Regions from separate parts of the Kineococcus esterisolvens genome, predicted to be linked through region 4. Evidence: riboswitches for the same ligand, from Rfam matches in the RefSeq annotation. Region 4 holds a riboswitch; each other region holds the start of a gene.

The links. Region 4 has a riboswitch for S-adenosylmethionine ahead of ACRYR8_RS01365 (ABC transporter ATP-binding protein). Riboswitches for the same ligand answer to the same signal wherever they lie in the genome.
Region 1: linked by a shared signal. The riboswitch ahead of ACRYR8_RS18605 (MetQ/NlpA family ABC transporter substrate-binding protein) and the one ahead of ACRYR8_RS01365 (ABC transporter ATP-binding protein) in region 4 are both predicted to bind S-adenosylmethionine.
Region 2: linked by a shared signal. The riboswitch ahead of ACRYR8_RS00505 (sulfurtransferase) and the one ahead of ACRYR8_RS01365 (ABC transporter ATP-binding protein) in region 4 are both predicted to bind S-adenosylmethionine.
Region 3: linked by a shared signal. The riboswitch ahead of ACRYR8_RS01875 (MFS transporter) and the one ahead of ACRYR8_RS01365 (ABC transporter ATP-binding protein) in region 4 are both predicted to bind S-adenosylmethionine.

Annotation. Positions count from the first base shown of each region.
Region 1 covers NZ_JBJLRI010000082.1:11,696-15,674, reverse strand. Annotated here, with positions in the region: gene ACRYR8_RS18615 (methionine ABC transporter permease) at 1-458, opposite strand, end outside; gene ACRYR8_RS18610 (methionine ABC transporter ATP-binding protein) at 520-1,548, opposite strand; gene ACRYR8_RS18605 (MetQ/NlpA family ABC transporter substrate-binding protein) at 1,550-2,494, opposite strand; SAM riboswitch class IV at 2,687-2,796, opposite strand; gene ACRYR8_RS18600 (FecCD family ABC transporter permease) at 2,990-3,979, shown strand, end outside.
Region 2 covers NZ_JBJLRI010000001.1:109,503-113,481, reverse strand. Annotated here, with positions in the region: gene ACRYR8_RS00510 (FxLYD domain-containing protein) at 7-639, shown strand; SAM riboswitch class I at 726-819, shown strand; gene ACRYR8_RS00505 (sulfurtransferase) at 1,162-2,070, shown strand; gene cobA (uroporphyrinogen-III C-methyltransferase) at 2,172-3,365, opposite strand; partial or broken gene ACRYR8_RS00495 (GTP-binding protein) at 3,518-3,979, opposite strand, start outside.
Region 3 covers NZ_JBJLRI010000003.1:16,038-20,016, reverse strand. Annotated here, with positions in the region: gene ACRYR8_RS01885 (electron transfer flavoprotein subunit beta/FixA family protein) at 1-790, shown strand, start outside; gene ACRYR8_RS01880 (electron transfer flavoprotein subunit alpha/FixB family protein) at 787-1,758, shown strand; SAM riboswitch class I at 1,806-1,894, shown strand; gene ACRYR8_RS01875 (MFS transporter) at 1,900-3,249, shown strand; gene ACRYR8_RS01870 (LLM class flavin-dependent oxidoreductase) at 3,246-3,979, shown strand, end outside.
Region 4 covers NZ_JBJLRI010000002.1:71,335-75,313, reverse strand. Annotated here, with positions in the region: gene ACRYR8_RS01380 (MBL fold metallo-hydrolase) at 1-314, shown strand, start outside; gene ACRYR8_RS01375 (hypothetical protein) at 349-918, opposite strand; gene ACRYR8_RS01370 (CDP-alcohol phosphatidyltransferase family protein) at 926-1,534, opposite strand; SAM riboswitch class I at 1,642-1,749, shown strand; gene ACRYR8_RS01365 (ABC transporter ATP-binding protein) at 1,778-2,590, shown strand; gene ACRYR8_RS01360 (aliphatic sulfonate ABC transporter substrate-binding protein) at 2,707-3,735, shown strand; gene ACRYR8_RS01355 (ABC transporter permease) at 3,732-3,979, shown strand, end outside.

The DNA.
Region 1 (3,979 bases), on a different contig from region 4:
CCGCCACCACCGACGAGGCCCGCCTGGGCGGTCATGTCGACGATGCCGACGAAGATGAACGTGTAGCCCAGCACGAGCGGCCCCAGGCCCTCGGGGACGACGACCCCGAAGAGGATCCCCAGCCGGGAGGCGCCGGTGGCGCGCGCGGCCTCCACCACGCCCGGGTCCACCCCGACGAGGCTCTGCTCCACGATGCGCGAGACCGCGAACGCCGCGGCCAGCGCGATGGCGAACGTCACCGCCCCCGTGCCGATGGTGGTGCCGAGCACCGCGATCTGCAGCGGTGTCACCGCCGCGAGGAAGATGACGAACGGGACGGGGCGCACGATGTTCACCACGACGCCGAGGACGCCGAACACGACCCGGTTGCCGAGCAGGTTCCCGGGGCGGGTGGCGTACAGGGCGATGCCGAGCGCCAGGCCGAGGACGCCGGAGGCGACCATCGAGACCAGCGCCATGAACAGCGTCTCGCCGATGGAATCGAGGTAGACGTCGAACGTCCGGGTGAAGCCCTCCACGTCAGACCTCCTCCTCGGCGGTGATGCCCGCGTCGCGCAGCGCGGCGAGGGCCGCGTCCACCGCCCCGTCCGGACCGGTGGCCTCGTAGGTCAGGGAACCGATGCGCCGCTCGCGCAGCTCCCCCACGCCGCCGTGCACGAGCTCGGTGCGCACCCCGGCGGTGGTGAACGCGTCGTCGATGCGCTTCTGCAGGCCCGGCTCGTCGGTGATCCGCACGGTGACGAGGCGACCGGAGTGGTGGTCGCGCAGGCGCGCCAGCTGCTCGGGGGTGGGCCGGTCGTGCAGGACGCTGCGCACGAACCGCTGCGCCGGCGGGGTCTGCGGGTCGGAGAACACGTCGTAGACGTCGCCGACCTCGACGACGCGGCCGGCTTCCATGACCGCCACCCGGTCGGCGATCTGCCGCACCGCGTCCATCTCGTGGGTGATGACGACGATCGTCACGCCCAGCTCGCGGTTGACCCGCCGCAGCAGCGAGAGGACCTCGGTGGTGGTCTCCGGGTCCAGCGCGCTGGTGGCCTCGTCGGCCAGCAGCAGCGGCGGGTTCGTCGCGAGCGCGCGGGCGATGCCGACGCGCTGCTTCTGCCCGCCGGACAGCTGCTCCGGGTGGGCGTGGGCGCGTTCCAGCAGGCCGACGAAGTCCAGCAGCTCCGCCACCCGCGCCTCGCGCTGCGCCTTGTCCACGCCGGCCACCTTCAGCGGGTAGGCGACGTTCCCGGCGACGGTGCGGGAGCGGAACAGGTTGAACTGCTGAAAGATCATGCCGATCTCCCGGCGCGCGGCCCGCAACTGCTTCTCGGGCAGTCGCGTCAGCTCCCGCCCGGCGACGGTGACCGTCCCGGACGTGGGCGCCTCCAGGGCGTTCACCAGCCGCACGAGCGTGGACTTGCCGGCCCCGGAGTACCCGATGACGGCGAGGACCTCGCCGGCGTGCACGTCGAGGCTGACGTCGTCGACGGCGGTGACGACCTTCCCGGAGCGCTCGTACCGCTTGGTGACGCCCTGCAGGCGCACGATGGGGTCGGCCATCTCAGCCCTGCGCCGCCCGCGCGTCCTCCTCGACGTCCACCAGCTGCTCCTGCAGGGTGGCGGCGTCGACGTCGCGGACGACGGCCTGCGGGTAGCTCTTGACGAACTCCTCCTGCACGGCGGGGTCGTGGATGAGCTCGGCGAGGTCGAGGTAGGTCTGGTTCCCGGTGTCCTCGGCGCGGGAGACGAAGAGGTTCACGTAGGGCACGGCGGACTCGCTCTCCGGGTCGTCCTGGTGGACGACGGCGTCGACCGGCAGTCCGGCGCTGGTGGCGTAGTTGTTGTTCACCACGGCGCCGGCCACGGAACCGCTCTGCAGGGCACCGGCGGTCTGGGAGGCGTCCAGCGGGACGACCTCGACCGTGGAGGTCTCCACGTCCGCGACGGTGGAGAACGCGGAGCCGCCACCGGCCAGGGTCAGCAGGCCGGCGTCCTGGAGAACGAGCAGCGCGCGCGCCTCGTTGATCGCGTCGTCGGGGATGGCGATCTTCGCGCCCTGCGGGAACTGCGACGGGTCGTCGTGCTCGGTGGAGTACAGCGGCAGCGGGTACACGGCGGTGGAGCCGACGGGCTGCAGGTCGTCGCCCGCGGTGACGTTGTAGTTCGCGAGGTACTGGGTGTGCTGGAACTGGTTGAGGTCGACCTCGCCCTGGCTCAGCGCCGGGTTCGGCAGGCTGTAGTCGGAGAAGTTCACCAGCTCGACGTCGACGCCGAGGCGCTCCTGCGCCAGGTCGACGTAGGTGTTCCAGTACGGCTCGGCCTGGTCGGTCACGCCGATGCGGACGGTCTCGCCGCCGGCGGCGGTGGTGGTGGTGTCCTCACCGGTGTTGCGCACGACGAGCGCGATGACGACGGCGACGACCACGACGACGGCGGCGCCGATGAGGATCGGCAGCTTGCTGCGCTGCGGCTTGTCGGGCAGGGCGGGCGGGGTGGCGCTGGACACGACGGGCTCCTCGTGAGGGGTGGTGCGGGATCGGTCCGCCGCCGGCACCCGGACGGGCGGGCGGCGTGGGCGGGGCGGTCAGCCGCGGGTGGCGGCGCCGCCCCGGGGACACGAGGGGGACGTGGCGCGCGGGCTCACGACGGGTTGCCTCCTGCTCGGCCAGGCCGTTCCCGCCACCTCCGTGACGGCACGGCCACACGCTTGCGGGACGCTCCGTCCCGCCGGGCTTTCACCTGGAGCACCCCACCGCGGACGAGGGTTGCCGGTCAGCCAGCCAGGGCTTGTCGCTGACGCTCGATGCCGGGAGCAATGGTAACGAGGTGCCGGATCGGAGGTCAAAACGTGTCCGGTCCCTTCCGGTCCCTTCCGGTCCCTTCCGGTCGTGCCCGGTCGTGCCCGCTTGCCCGCCGTCCGCGGGGACCGGTACGGCCACCGGGGCTTGTCGCGAGTAAGTTGCAACAAGCCCCACCGGTCGACGCCCGCAGGAGGTCCCCCGTGCCGGCAACCGGTGCACCGGCCCGATCGTCCCCCCCGCTGCCGCGCGACCCGCTGGGCCGCCGCGCGCGGGGGCGGCGCGGCGCCGTCGCACTCACCGCGCTCGCCGCGCTGACCGTCGCCGCCGCGCTGGCGGGCGCGGCCGTGGGCGCGGCGGCCGTCGAGCCCGCCGACGTCCTGCGCGTGGTGGCCCACCACCTGCCCGGGACCCGCTCCCCGGCAGTGGTGCCCGACCCGGTCGTGGAGGCCGTCGTGTGGGACGTGCGGCTGCCGCGGGTGCTGCTGGGCCTGGCCGTGGGCGCCGGGCTGGCGGTGTGCGGGGCGGCCCTGCAGGCCATGGTGCGCAACCCGCTGGCCGACCCGCAGCTGCTGGGCGTCAGCTCCGGCGCCTCCACGGGCGCCGCGGCGGCGCTGCTGCTGGGCGCCGGCGCCGGCTGGGGCGAGCACGCGCTGTCCGGCAGCGCCTTCACCGGTGCGCTGGCCGCCTCGGTGCTCGTGTACGCCGTGGCGCGCAGCGCGGGGCAGGTCACCTCGGCCCGGCTGCTGCTGTCGGGCGTCGCGGTCGGCTACGCACTGCACGCGGCCACCAGCTTCCTCGTCTTCGCCTCCGGATCGGCCGAGGGCGCCCGCTCGGTGGTGTTCTGGCTGCTGGGCTCGCTGGGCCTGGCCGCGTGGGGCGCGCCCCTGGCGGCCGTGCTCGTCGTGGTCGCCGCCACCGTCACCCTGCTCACCGCGTGGGGGCCGCGGCTGGACGCCCTCGCGATGGGCGACGAGACCGCGCGCGGCCTGGGCGTGTCCCCCGCGGCGTTCCGCACGGTGCTGCTGGCCGTGGTCTCGCTGTGCGTGGGGGTGCTGGTGGCCGCCTCCGGGACGATCGGCTTCGTCGGCCTGGTGGTGCCGCACGTGGCCCGGCGCCTGGTGGGCGGCGCGCACCGCTGGTCGGTGCCCGCCGCCGCCCTGCTGGGCGCGGCGTTCCTCGTGGCCGCCGAC
Region 2 (3,979 bases), on a different contig from region 4:
CGCACCGTGACCACGACCCCGCGATCGGCACCACCCACCGACGGCCGCGCGCGCGGCGCCGCCCTGGCCTCCGTGGTCCTGGCCGTGGCGGGTGCCCTGGTCGCGTTCGTGCCGCGGCTGCACGTGCTCGCCCTGGTCCTGGCGGTGCTGGGCCTCCTCGTCGCCGCCGCTGCCCTGCGGCGCGCGCGCACCTCCCGGGCGGCCCGTGCGGGGCTGGTGCTGTCCGCGGGCGCCGTCGCCGCGGTGGTGGCCGTCACGGTCGAGGCACGCGGGGACGTGGTCCAGCAGGCGCAGGAGCCCCCCGGGGGGACGGCGGGGCCGGTCGCCGGGGGAGCGGCGGGCACGCGCCCCTCCGGGTCCCCCGAGGGCGTCGAGGTGCTCTCCTGCGGCGAGGCGGGCGCGTCCGGGACGGCCACCGCGACCGTGTCGGTCACCGGCACCGCGGAACGCACGCGCAGCCTGTCGGTCGCGGTGGAGTGGGTGGACGCCGCCGACGCCACCCTCGGGGAGGGGCGCACCGACGTGGCGGGCCTCGCCCCGGGGCAGACCGTCACGGTCGCGGTGCGGGGCAGCGGGGTCACCGGGGCGGTGGCCTGCCGGGTCCTCGAGGTGACGCAGGACGTGAGCGCCGCCGGTTGAGCACCGCGGGAGCGGCGGGTCGCTCCGCCGGGTCGGAGCACGAGGAGGTTGACAGCGTGCCTGCGCAACGGGCACGGTGTGGCCCACGACCATCCAGAGCGGCCGAGAGACCTGGCTCGACGACGCCGCAGCAACCCCCCTCCCGCAGGGCGTGGGTGCTTCCGCCAGGACCGATGGAGGGCACGGCATGACTCAGGACCGCACCACCGAACTGCACTCCCGCCGGCACATCGACCTGTGCCGGCGCGGTTCCGCGGCCTGTCGCTGACCGCTGCGGAACCCGGCCGGACCGCGGGGGGGGGCGGGGGGGCGGCGGCGGGGGCCCCCCCCCCCCCGGGCCCGGCCCGCCGCGCGCCCCCCCGCCGCCCGGCCGCGGGGCCCCCCCCCCCCCCCCCCCCCCCCCCCGCCCGCCGGTGCCCCGGCCGACGGCCTCCACGAGGCCGCTCCGGCGGGAGCACCCCCACCCGCCCGGCCGCTGCACGGCGGCCGGAAGCCCCACGTCACGCCCTGGAGAGAGAACGCATGTCGACCCCCACGTCCACCGCGGTGCCCGCCGACACCACCGACGAGAAGTTCGCCGGTTACGCCCACCCGGAGAAGCTGGTGAGCACCGCCTGGCTCGCCGAGAACCTGGGCCGGGAGGGCCTGGTCGTCGTCGAGAGCGACGAGGACGTCCTGCTGTACGAGACCGGTCACGTTCCCGGCGCGGTGAAGGTGGACTGGCACACCGAGCTCAACGACCCGGTGACCCGCGACTACCTGGACGGCGCGGCGTTCGCGGAACTGCTCTCCGCCAAGGGGATCAGCCGCGACGACACCATCGTGCTGTACGGCGACAAGAGCAACTGGTGGGCCGCGTACGCGCTGTGGGTGTTCACCCTGTTCGGCCACGAGGACGTGCGGCTGCTGGACGGCGGTCGCGCCAAGTGGGCCGCCGAGGGACGTGAGCTGACCACCGAGGTGCCGCAGCGCCAGCGCACCGAGTACCCCGTGGTGGAGCGCGACGACAGTCGCGTGCGGGCGTTCGCGCCCGACGTGCGCGAGCACCGTGGCGGCCTCGTGGACGTGCGCTCGGCGCCGGAGTACACGGGCGAGCGCACCCACATGCCCGACTACCCGCAGGAGGGCACGCTGCGCGGCGGTCACATCGCCGGCGCGGCGAGCGTTCCGTGGGCGAAGGCGGCCGCCGAGGACGGCACCTTCAAGGACCGCGCGGCGCTGGAGGAGATCTACTTCGCCGGTGCGGGCCTGACCCCCACCACGCAGACCATCACCTACTGCCGCATCGGTGAGCGGTCCAGCCACACGTGGTTCGTGCTGACGCACCTGCTGGGGCTGGAGGACGTCCGCAACTACGACGGCAGTTGGACGGAGTGGGGCAACGCGGTGCGCGCGCCCATCGTCGTGGGTCCCGAGCCCGGCGAGCGCTGAGCCCTCCGGGAACCCCGCGACGGCCCCTGCGGGTCCCGCGGCCTCGTGCCGCCGGACCCCGCAGGGGCCGTCCTCCCGCGTCCGGGGCGGCTCGGGAACGCTCAGGGCCCGGTGGGTCCCAGCGCCGTGACGACCTCGCCGACGACGACGACGGCCGGTGCCCGCACGCCGGCCTCGCGGGCCACCCGGGCGATGTCGGCCAGCGGTGCGGTGGTGGTGCGCTGGTGGGGGCTCCAGCCGTCCTGCACGACGGCGACCGGGGTCGCCGGGTCGCGGCCGGCGGCCAGCAGGTCGGCGGCGAGCCGGTCCAGCGCCGCGACGCCCATGAGGACCACGAGGGTCCCGGCGAGGCGGGCGAGCGCGCCCAGGTCGTCGCCGTCGAGGTCCTCGTGGCCGGACAGGACCGTGACGCAGCGCGCAGCCCCGCGGTGCGTCACGGGGATCCCCGCCGCGGCGGGCACCGCGAAGGCGCTGGTGACGCCTGGCACCACCTCGACGTCGACGCCGGCGGCGCGGCAGGCCAGCACCTCCTCGCCGCCGCGGCCCAGCACGTAGGGGTCGCCGCCCTTCAGGCGCACGACGGTGCGCCCGGCCAGGGCGGCGTCCACCAGGACCCGGTTGATCTCCTCCTGCGGCACCGGGTGGTTCCCGGAGGTCTTGCCCACGTCGACGACCTCGACGTCCGGGTCGAGCTCGGCGAGGACGGCGGTGGGGGCGAGGCGGTCCACCACCACCACGTCGGCCTCCGCCAGGCGGCGCCGTCCCCGCAGGGTGAGCAGCTCCGGCTCGCCGGGGCCGCCGCCGACGAGCACGACGCGTCCGCGGGTGCGGCGGTGCCGGCGCAGCGGTGCCGCGCCCGAGTCGATCCGCTGCCCGAGGTGGACGGCCAGCGCCCTGGCCCGTCCGGTGTCCGCGCCCGCGCTCACCGAGACCACGACGTCGTCGCGGCGCACGACGGCCGGTTCGGCGGCGGTACCCGCGCCGGGGGTCCCCGCCTGCACGCACCACAGCCGCCGCGCCTCGGCCAGCGAGGCGGCGGCGGCGTCCTCGCGCGGGTCGCCGGTGGCGGCGTGCACGAGCCAGGCCCCGTCCAGGTCACCGGCGCGCAGGGTGCCCTCGCGCCAGCGCACCCGTCCGCTGCCGTGCTCCTCGCGCAGCTCCTCGCACAGGAGCGCGGCGACGACGAGGACGTCGGCGCCCGCCGCGGCCAGTTCGCGGCTGCAGCGGGCGGCGGGCGGACCGCCGCCGGCGACGACGACCGTCCGCCCGCGCAGGTCCAGGTGCAGCGGCTGCATCAGCCGCGCTCCGCCTCCCCGACGAGGGCCGCCCGTGCGCGGCGGACCGCGGCGGGCACCTCCTCGCCCGGTTCCAGCACGAGCACGTGCGCGGCGGGACCACCTCCGCTGACGGTGCCGGCCAGGACCCGTGCGTCCTGCTCGCCGGCAGCGGTGCCGAGCGCCACCACCCCGGCGTCGGCGAGGAGCCGGGCCGCGTGCCCGGTGCGGCGCAACGACTCGGCGCGTTCGGCGGGCGAGTCGCCGAGGTCGGCGACCAGTCCGGCGCGCAGGTTCTGCCCGTCCAGCGCGTAGGCCGGCCGGCCCTCGGCGAGCAGGACCGCCTCCAGCGCCCGGCCCACCTCGTGCGCGTCCGGCGCGCCGGCTGCGGGCACCAGCCACAGCGCCGCGCCGGGGTGCGGCCGCGTGGCCGTCGAGGAGCGCCACACGGCACCGTCGTCGGCGCGGGCGGCGCCGCGGCGGTCGACGGCCTCGCGCACGACGCCCGCGGCCACGGTGTCGTGGGTGTGCTCGTCCACGAGGACGAACGCCCCCATGTCGCGGTTGCGCGCGTACGGCTCCACGACGAGGTCGACGGCGGTGCGCAGCGTCACCGCGCCGATGTCGTTGAGCTG
Region 3 (3,979 bases), on a different contig from region 4:
CAAGCACGTCCCCGACGTCCAGTCGGCCCGCTCCTTCCGCGAGGACGGGCTGCTGGCCCGAGGCGGCGAGGACGACACCCTCAACGAGCTCGACGAGGACGCCCTGGAGGCCGCGCTGCGCCTCGTCGAGGCGCAGCCGGTCGCCGAGGGGGAGCAGCCCCACGAGGTGACCGTCCTGACCGCCGGTCCCGCGGCGGCCGTGGAGGCGCTGCGCCGCGGGCTGGCGATGGGCGCCACCGGTGCGGTGCACGTGCGCGACGACGCGATCGCCGGCTCGGACGCGATCGCCACCGCCCGGGTCCTGGCGGCGGCCGTGCGGCACCTGCACGCCGAGCGGCCCGTCGACGTGGTCGTGGCCGGCATGGCGGGCCTGGACGGGCTCACCTCGCTGGTGCCCGCGGCCCTGGCCGCGCTGCTGGACTGGCCGCAGCTCACCCTCGCCGACGAGATCACCGTCGAGGGCGGCACCGTGCGGGTGCGCCGGGAGACCTCCACCGACGTCGAGGTGCTCAGCGCCCCCGCGCCGGCGGTGCTGTCGGTGACCGACCAGGCGTTCCGCGCCCGCTTCCCCGACTTCAGGGGCATCCTCGCCGCGCGCAAGAAGCCGGTCGCGGTGCTCTCGCTGGCCGACCTCGGCGTCGACCCCGCCACCGTCGGGCTCGACGGCTCCGCCACGCGCGTCCTGGAGGCCGCACCGCGCCCCGAGCGCGGCGACCGCGTGCTGGTGACCGGCGGCGCCGAGACGGTGCCGGCCCTCGTGGACTACCTGGTGCGGAAGGGTTTCGCGTGAACCTCCTCGTCCTGCTCGACCACGGCGACGGGCGGCTGCGCCCCACCGCCCTGGAGCTGCTGACCCTGGCCCGCGACGTGCCGGGCGCGCGGGTGCACGCCGTGTGGGTCGGCGCGGCCCCGGGCGAGGAGGCGCGCGCCGCCGTCGCCGCGCACGGTGCCGCCGTGCTGCACCACGTCCTCGTCGAGGGTGCCGACGACCGCCTCACCGCCTCCGTCGTGGACGCCCTCGAGGCCGTGCGCGCCGAGGTGGACGCCCCGCTGCTGCTGGTCGCGTCCACCTTCGAGGGCAAGGAGGTCGCCGCCCGCCTGGCCGGGCGCACCGGCGCGGGCGTCGTCACCGGCGCCGGTGCCCTCGAGCTCGGCGCCGACGGCCGCTTCGTCGCCGGCAAGACCGTCCTGGCCGGCACCTGGACCACCCGCTGCGCCGTCACCGCCCCCTTCGGGGTCGTGGCGCTGGCCCCGAACGCCGTGCAGGCCGCCCCGGTGGACGGCGCCGGTGCCCTGGACGTCGTGGAGCACCGCGTGGCCGCCTCCGCCGCGGCCCGCGCGGTCACCGTCCACTCCCGCGAGCCCCGGCCCACCTCCGACCGCCCGGCGCTGGCCGAGGCGGAGGTCGTCGTCGTCGGCGGTCGCGGCGTGGAGGGCGACTTCTCGCTCGTGGAGGAGCTCGCCGACGTCCTCGGCGGCGCCGTGGGCGCCACCCGCGTGGCCACCGACGAGGGCTGGATCGGGCACGAGGCCCAGGTCGGGCAGACCGGCGTCACCATCAGCCCGCGCCTGTACGTCGGCGCGGGCGTCTCCGGCGCGGTGCACCACCGCGGCGGGATGGCCGCCTCGGTGACCGTCGTGGCCGTCAACAGCGACCCCGACGCGCCGATCTTCGAGTTCGCCGACTACGGGATCGTCGGCGACCTCACCGAGGTCCTGCCCGCGCTGAGCGACGAGATCCGCCGCCGCCGCTCCTGAACCGCGCTGGTTTGCGCGCGGGCGTCGTCGTGCCCTAGGTTTCCGGACGACCATCCAGAGCGGCCGAGAGACCTGGCTCGACGACGCCGCAGCAACCACCCCTCGGGGAAGGTGCTTCCGCCAGGACCGATGGGAGTCCCGGTGAGCTCTGCCCGTGTCCTCGTGCCCTCGAACGTCGACGAGCGCGTCCTGCGCCGTCGCGCTGCGCTCGGCAGCTTCGTCGGCACCACGATCGAGTGGTACGACTACTACCTCTACGGCACGGCGGCCGCCCTGGTGTTCGCCCCGCTGTTCTTCCCGCAGGTCGACGGCGCCGTGGGCGTCATCGCCGCCTTCGCCACCTACGCGGTGGGTTTCGTGGCGCGGCCGCTGGGCGGTGCGGTCGCCGGGCACCTCGGGGACCGTCTGGGGCGCAAGAAGGTCCTGGTCGCCTCCCTGCTGCTGATGGGCGCCTCGACGGCCCTCATCGGCCTGCTGCCCACGTACGCCTCGATCGGCGTCGCGGCACCCGTGCTCCTCGTGACCGCCCGCCTGCTGCAGGGGTTCTCCGCCGGCGGCGAGTGGGGCGGCGCGGTGCTGCTGGCGGTCGAGCACGCCCCGCCGGGACGCCGCGGCCTGTTCGGGGCCGTGCCGCAGATGGGGTCGGCGGCCGGGATGGTGCTGGCGAGCGGGGGTTTCTGGCTGACCCGGACCCTCACCACGCCCGAGCAGTTCCTGTCCTGGGGCTGGCGGGTGCCGTTCCTGGCCAGCGCCGTGCTCGTCGTCGTCGGCCTGGTCATCCGCCTGAAGGTGGCCGACTCGCCGGTGTTCGCCGAGTTGCGGCGCGAGGGCGCCGTCGCCCGCCGCCCGGTCGTCGACGTGCTGCGCGAGGACGCCCGGGGCGTGCTGCTGACCACCGGGATGCGGCTGGGCCAGAACGGCGGGTACGTCCTGTACACGGTGTTCGCCCTGAACTACCTCACCGAGCAGGTCCGCGACGACGGCGGGGACGTCGGCCTGCTCGCCGTGCTCGTCGCCTCGGTGCTGAGCCTGGCCGCCACTCCGCTGTGGGGACTGGCCTCCGACCGGTTCGGCCGCCGCCCGGTGTACCTGTTCGGCGCGGTGCTCACCGCGGTCTTCACGGTGCCGGCGTTCTGGCTGCTGGACACCGGCTCGACGTTGCTGATCGTCGGCGCCGTCGTCGTCGCCGTCAACCTCGGCCACGACAGCATGTACGGCTCGCAGGGCGCGTTCTTCGCCGAGCAGTTCCCCGCCCGCACCCGCTACAGCGGCGCCTCGCTGGGTTACTCCATCGGCGCGGTCCTCGGTGGTGGGCTGACCCCGCTGATCGCCGCGTCGCTGCTGGCCCTGGGCGGCGGCTCGCCCTGGCTGGTCGCCGGGTACCTCAGCCTGCTGGCGGTGCTGACCGCCCTCTCGGCCGCCGCGTCCCCGGAGACCGCCCACCGCCCCCTGGACGCCACCGTCCCGACCCCGGAGAACTCCACCCCGTGAGCACCGCACCGCTGCGCTTGAACGCCTTCGCCATGGCCTGCGTCGGCCACCAGGCCGCCGGGTTGTGGGCGCGTCCGGAGGACCGCAGCGCCGAGTACCGCACCCTCCGGTACTGGACCGACCTGGCGCAGCTGCTGGAGCGCGGGGGTTTCGACGCGCTGTTCCTGGCCGACGTCCTGGGCGTGTACGACGTGCACGGCGGCTCGCGCGACGCGGCGGTGCGCGCCGCCGCGCAGGTCCCCGTCAACGACCCCCTCATGGCGGTCTCGGCGATGGCGGCGGTCACCGGGCAGCTGGGTTTCGGGCTCACCGTCACCACGACGTACGAGCAGCCCTACGCCCTGGCCCGCCGGCTGACGACCCTTGACCACCTCACGGGTGGCCGGGTCGCGTGGAACGTCGTGACCGGCTACCTGGACTCCGCCGCCCGGAACCTCGGCTTCGACCGGCAGGTCCCGCACGACGAGCGCTACGACGTCGCCGAGGAGTACCTGGAGGTCTGCTACAAGCTCTGGGAGGGCTCCTGGGAGGACGGCGCGGTCGTGCGCGACGCCGAGCGCGGCGTGTACGCCGACCCGGCGAAGGTCCACGACATCGGCCACCACGGCCGCTGGTTCGACGTCCCCGGGGCGTTCCTGTGCGAGCCGTCCCCGCAGCGCACCCCGGTGGTCTTCCAGGCGGGGTCGTCCCCGCGGGGGCAGGAGTTCGCCGCCCGGCACGCCGAGTGCGT
Region 4 (3,979 bases):
CCGGGCGGCGCCCGGACGTGGCCCTGGTGCCGGTGGGCGGGTGGTGGCGCACGCTGGGCCCGCACCACCTGGACCCGGAGGAGGCGGCCGCGGAGGTGAACGCGGTGGGCCCGGCCGTGGCGGTGCCGGTGCACTGGGGCACGCTCGCGCCGCTGGGCCTGGCCCGGGCCATGGGGGACCGGTGGACCGCCCCCGGGCGGCGGTTCGCGCGGGCGGTCGCGGCCGGTGGCGCCTCCACGGCGGTGCTGCTGACGCCCGGCGGTGCGCTCGACCTGGACGGCGCGGGGGTGGCGCGGCCGCCCGCGGCCCGCTGACCGGCGGGTGGGCCGGCAGCGCCGGCCGGTGCGTTCACGTCGCCGCCAGCGCGGGCAGGCCCAGGGCGAGGAACCGTGCCGAGCGCCCGAGGAGGCAGCAGACGGTGAACAGGGGCACCGGGGTCCGGCGCAGGCCCGCCGCGATGCTCGTCACCGCCAGCGGGGGGACGCCCGTGGTCGCGCTCAGCAGCACGACCGGGCCCGCCCAGCGGCCCGAGTCCAGCGCTGCCAGGCAGCGTTCGCCCCAGCGGCGCACCGCCCGGCCGGCGCGCGCCCACCACGCCGTGCGCGGTGGCGGGGCTCCTGCACCGGGGGGTTCGGCGCCCGCGGGTGCCCCGCCGGTGCGCACCCGGCTGCGCGGGTGGTGCAGCAGGCCCACCAGCCGGTGGGCGCCGTGGCGCGCGGCGACCATCAGCGCCACCTTGCCGAGCGTCTGGCCCAGAGCCACGCCGAGGACCACGGGGACGGCCGTGCGCGGCCTGCCGACGGCGGCGGCGAGCACCACCGCCTCGGCGTTGACGACCGGCAGGACGGCCGAGACGGCTCCCACGGCGATCGCGGCGAGGACCTCCAGCGCGGCACCGGTGCCGCTCAGGTCCTCCACGGGCGCGTCACCGCGGAGCCCGGCTCAGACGGGCCACCCGGACGGCCGAGAGGCACTTGACGGTCAGCACGGCCACGGCGAGCGCCGTCGCGGGACCCTCGAGGCCCAGGACGAGGCAGGCCACCACGCCGGAGGTGTTCAGCGCCTTCGCCGGCTTCGACCAGTTCCACAGCCAGACCCGCCGGTCGACGAGGTGGAAGTGGTTGGGGCTGACCAGCGGCCAGCGCAGGAAGGCCAGCGACAGCAGGCAGTCCACGACCATGAACTGCAGCAGGAAGACCGCTGCGGGCACGGCGATCGAAGGGTGCCAGCCGAGGTAGGTCGTCAGCAGCACGGCGGTGCAGGCGCGGTCGCCGAGGATGTCCAGCACCGCCCCCTGGCGCGTCTCCTGGTCCATCAGGCGGGCCACGGCGCCGTCGAGCACGTCGCCCACCCAGTACACCAGGTACGCCACCAGCAGCAGCACCGCCGAACCGGTGGCGGCCGCTGCGCACCCGAGCGCCACCGCGACCGCGGTGCGCACCGCGGTGATCGCGTTCGCGGCCGTCGTCCACGGTTCCGCGACGCCCGGCGCCGCGGTGCGGGGGGCGGGGTGGGGGACTGTCCGGGGGAGCATGGCTCCCTCACCGTAGTGGCGCAGTCGCGCCCCGGGGTGGATTCGCCCGTCCCCCTCTCGGGGGCCGCCCGTTTTGACAGGTGCGGGGAGCCTCGCGTTTGATGTCGCCACCATCCAGAGCGGCCGAGAGACCTGGCTCGACGACGCCGCAGCAACCTCCTTCAGCTCCCTGGCCGGAGCCGCGGGTGCGGTGCTCACGCCAGGAACGATGGAGGAGCAGTGTCGGCCGTACCCACGCGCCCCGTGCCACGTCCCGTCCCGGCGGCCCCCGCTGCCGAGCGCGTGGAGGCCGCCGGCGTCTCCCTGCGCGGGGTCGGGCGCTCGTTCAGCACCGCCGGCGGGACGCACGACGTCCTGGCCGGCGTGGACGTGGACGTGGCGCCCGGCAGCACCGTCGCCCTGCTGGGCGCCTCCGGCAGCGGCAAGTCCACGCTCCTGCGCCTGGTGGCCGGGCTGGACGACCCCACGGCCGGCACCGTCGAGGTCGGTGGTGAGGCGGTGCGCGGCGTGGGCACGCGCACCGCTGTCGTCTTCCAGGAACCGCGCCTGCTGCCGTGGCGGGACCTGGCCGGCAACGTGGCCCTCGGGCTGCCGCTGGGCACCTCCCGGGCGGAGGGGCGCGCGCAGGTGCTGCACTGGCTGGAGACCGTGGGCCTGGCGGGGTTCGCCGGTCACCGCCCGCGCCGCGTCTCCGGGGGCATGGCTCAGCGCGCCGCCCTGGCACGGGCCCTGGTGCGCCGCCCCGGGGTCCTGCTGCTGGACGAGCCGTTCGCCGCGCTGGACGCCCTGACCCGCCTGAAGATGCAGGACCTCCTGGACGACGTGCAGCGCGGTACCGGCGCCACCGTCCTGTTCGTCACCCACGACGTCGACGAGGCGCTGCACCTGGCCGACCGGGTGCTGGTCCTGGGCACGAGCGAGGACCGCACCGGCGCCCACGTCGTGCGCGACCTGGCCGTGGGCCCGCCGCGCCCGCGCGACCGCGGCGACGCCGAGCTGGCTCACCTGCGCGTGGAGCTGCTCGAGCTGCTGGGCGTGCCGCGCACGCACGCCTGACCGGTCCGCCGGTCCTGCCGGAACCCCGCGAGCCCGGGGCACGGCACCACTGAACCCCCGCAGAACACCTCCGTCCCCGCGCCCGTCCGCGGGCGACCCTGCCCCTGGAGCGACCCTTGTCCCACTTCCCCCGTCCCCTCGCGCGCCGCACCGCCCTCGGCGCCCTCCTCGGCGGCGTCGCCCTCGGCGCGGCCGGCTGCGTGCAGGGCGAGTCCTCCTCCGGCACCACCGCGGCTGCCGGGAGCGGTGGTGGCGACACCGTCCGGCTGGACTACGCGTACTACAACCCGCTGAGCCTGGTGGTGCGCCAGCAGCGGATCCTGGAGGACGCGGGGCTGACCGTGCAGTGGGAGCAGTCGCTGGGCAGCAACAAGGCGAACGAGTTCCTGCGCAACGACAACCTCGACCTGGCCTCCACCGCCGGTTCCGCCGTGCTGCAGGCCCGTTCCAACGGCCTGGCCGTCAAGACCGTCGACGTCTACTCCCAGCCGGAGTGGACCGCCCTGGTCGTCGGGCCCGACTCGACGGTGAGCGACGTGGCGGGCCTGCGCGGCAAGCGGATCGCCGCCACCAGCGGCACCGACCCGTACTTCTTCCTGCGCCAGGCCCTGGACCAGGCGGGGCTGGCTGCCTCCGACGTGGAGATCGTCAACCTGCAGCACCCGGACGGCCGCGCCGCCCTGGAGCGCGGTGACGTGGACGCCTGGGCGGGCCTGGACCCGAACATGGCCGCCACGCAGCTGCAGAACGGCTCGCGGCTGCTGTACCGGAACGTGGACTTCAACACCTACGGCGTGCTCAACGCCCGCGAGGAGTTCATCGAGAACTCCCCGGAACTGGTCCAGCAGGTCGTCGACGCCTACGAGCAGGCGCGTGCGTGGGCGCTGGCGAACCCGGAGGACCTCGTGGCGCTGTACGCCGAGCAGGCCCAGCTGGACCCGCAGGTCGCCTCGCTGGTGCTCACCGAGCGCACCGGCCTGGACATCGACCCGGTGCCCGGCGATGCGCAGCGCACCGTGCTGGAGGGCGTCGTCCCGCTGATGGCGGCCAACGCCGACGTCCGCTCGGAGGAGGAGGCGCTCACGGCCCTCGACGGGCTGTTCGCGCCGCAGTTCGCCGAGCAGGCGGCGGGGTCGTCCTCGTGAGCGTGAGCACGCCGCAGCGGCCGGTGGCGGTGGACGCGCCCGCCCGCCGTGCGGGGTCGGCGCGCTGGCTGCTGGGGGCCCTGGTGCCGCTGGTGCTGCTGGTGGCGTGGCAGCTGTCCTCGACCCTGGGCGTGTTCACGCGCGTGCAGCTGCCGCCGCCGGCGGAGGTGCTGCGCGCCGCGGTGGACATGTGGCGTGCCGGGGACCTGCAGCTGAACATCGCCATCAGCACCCAGCGCGTCCT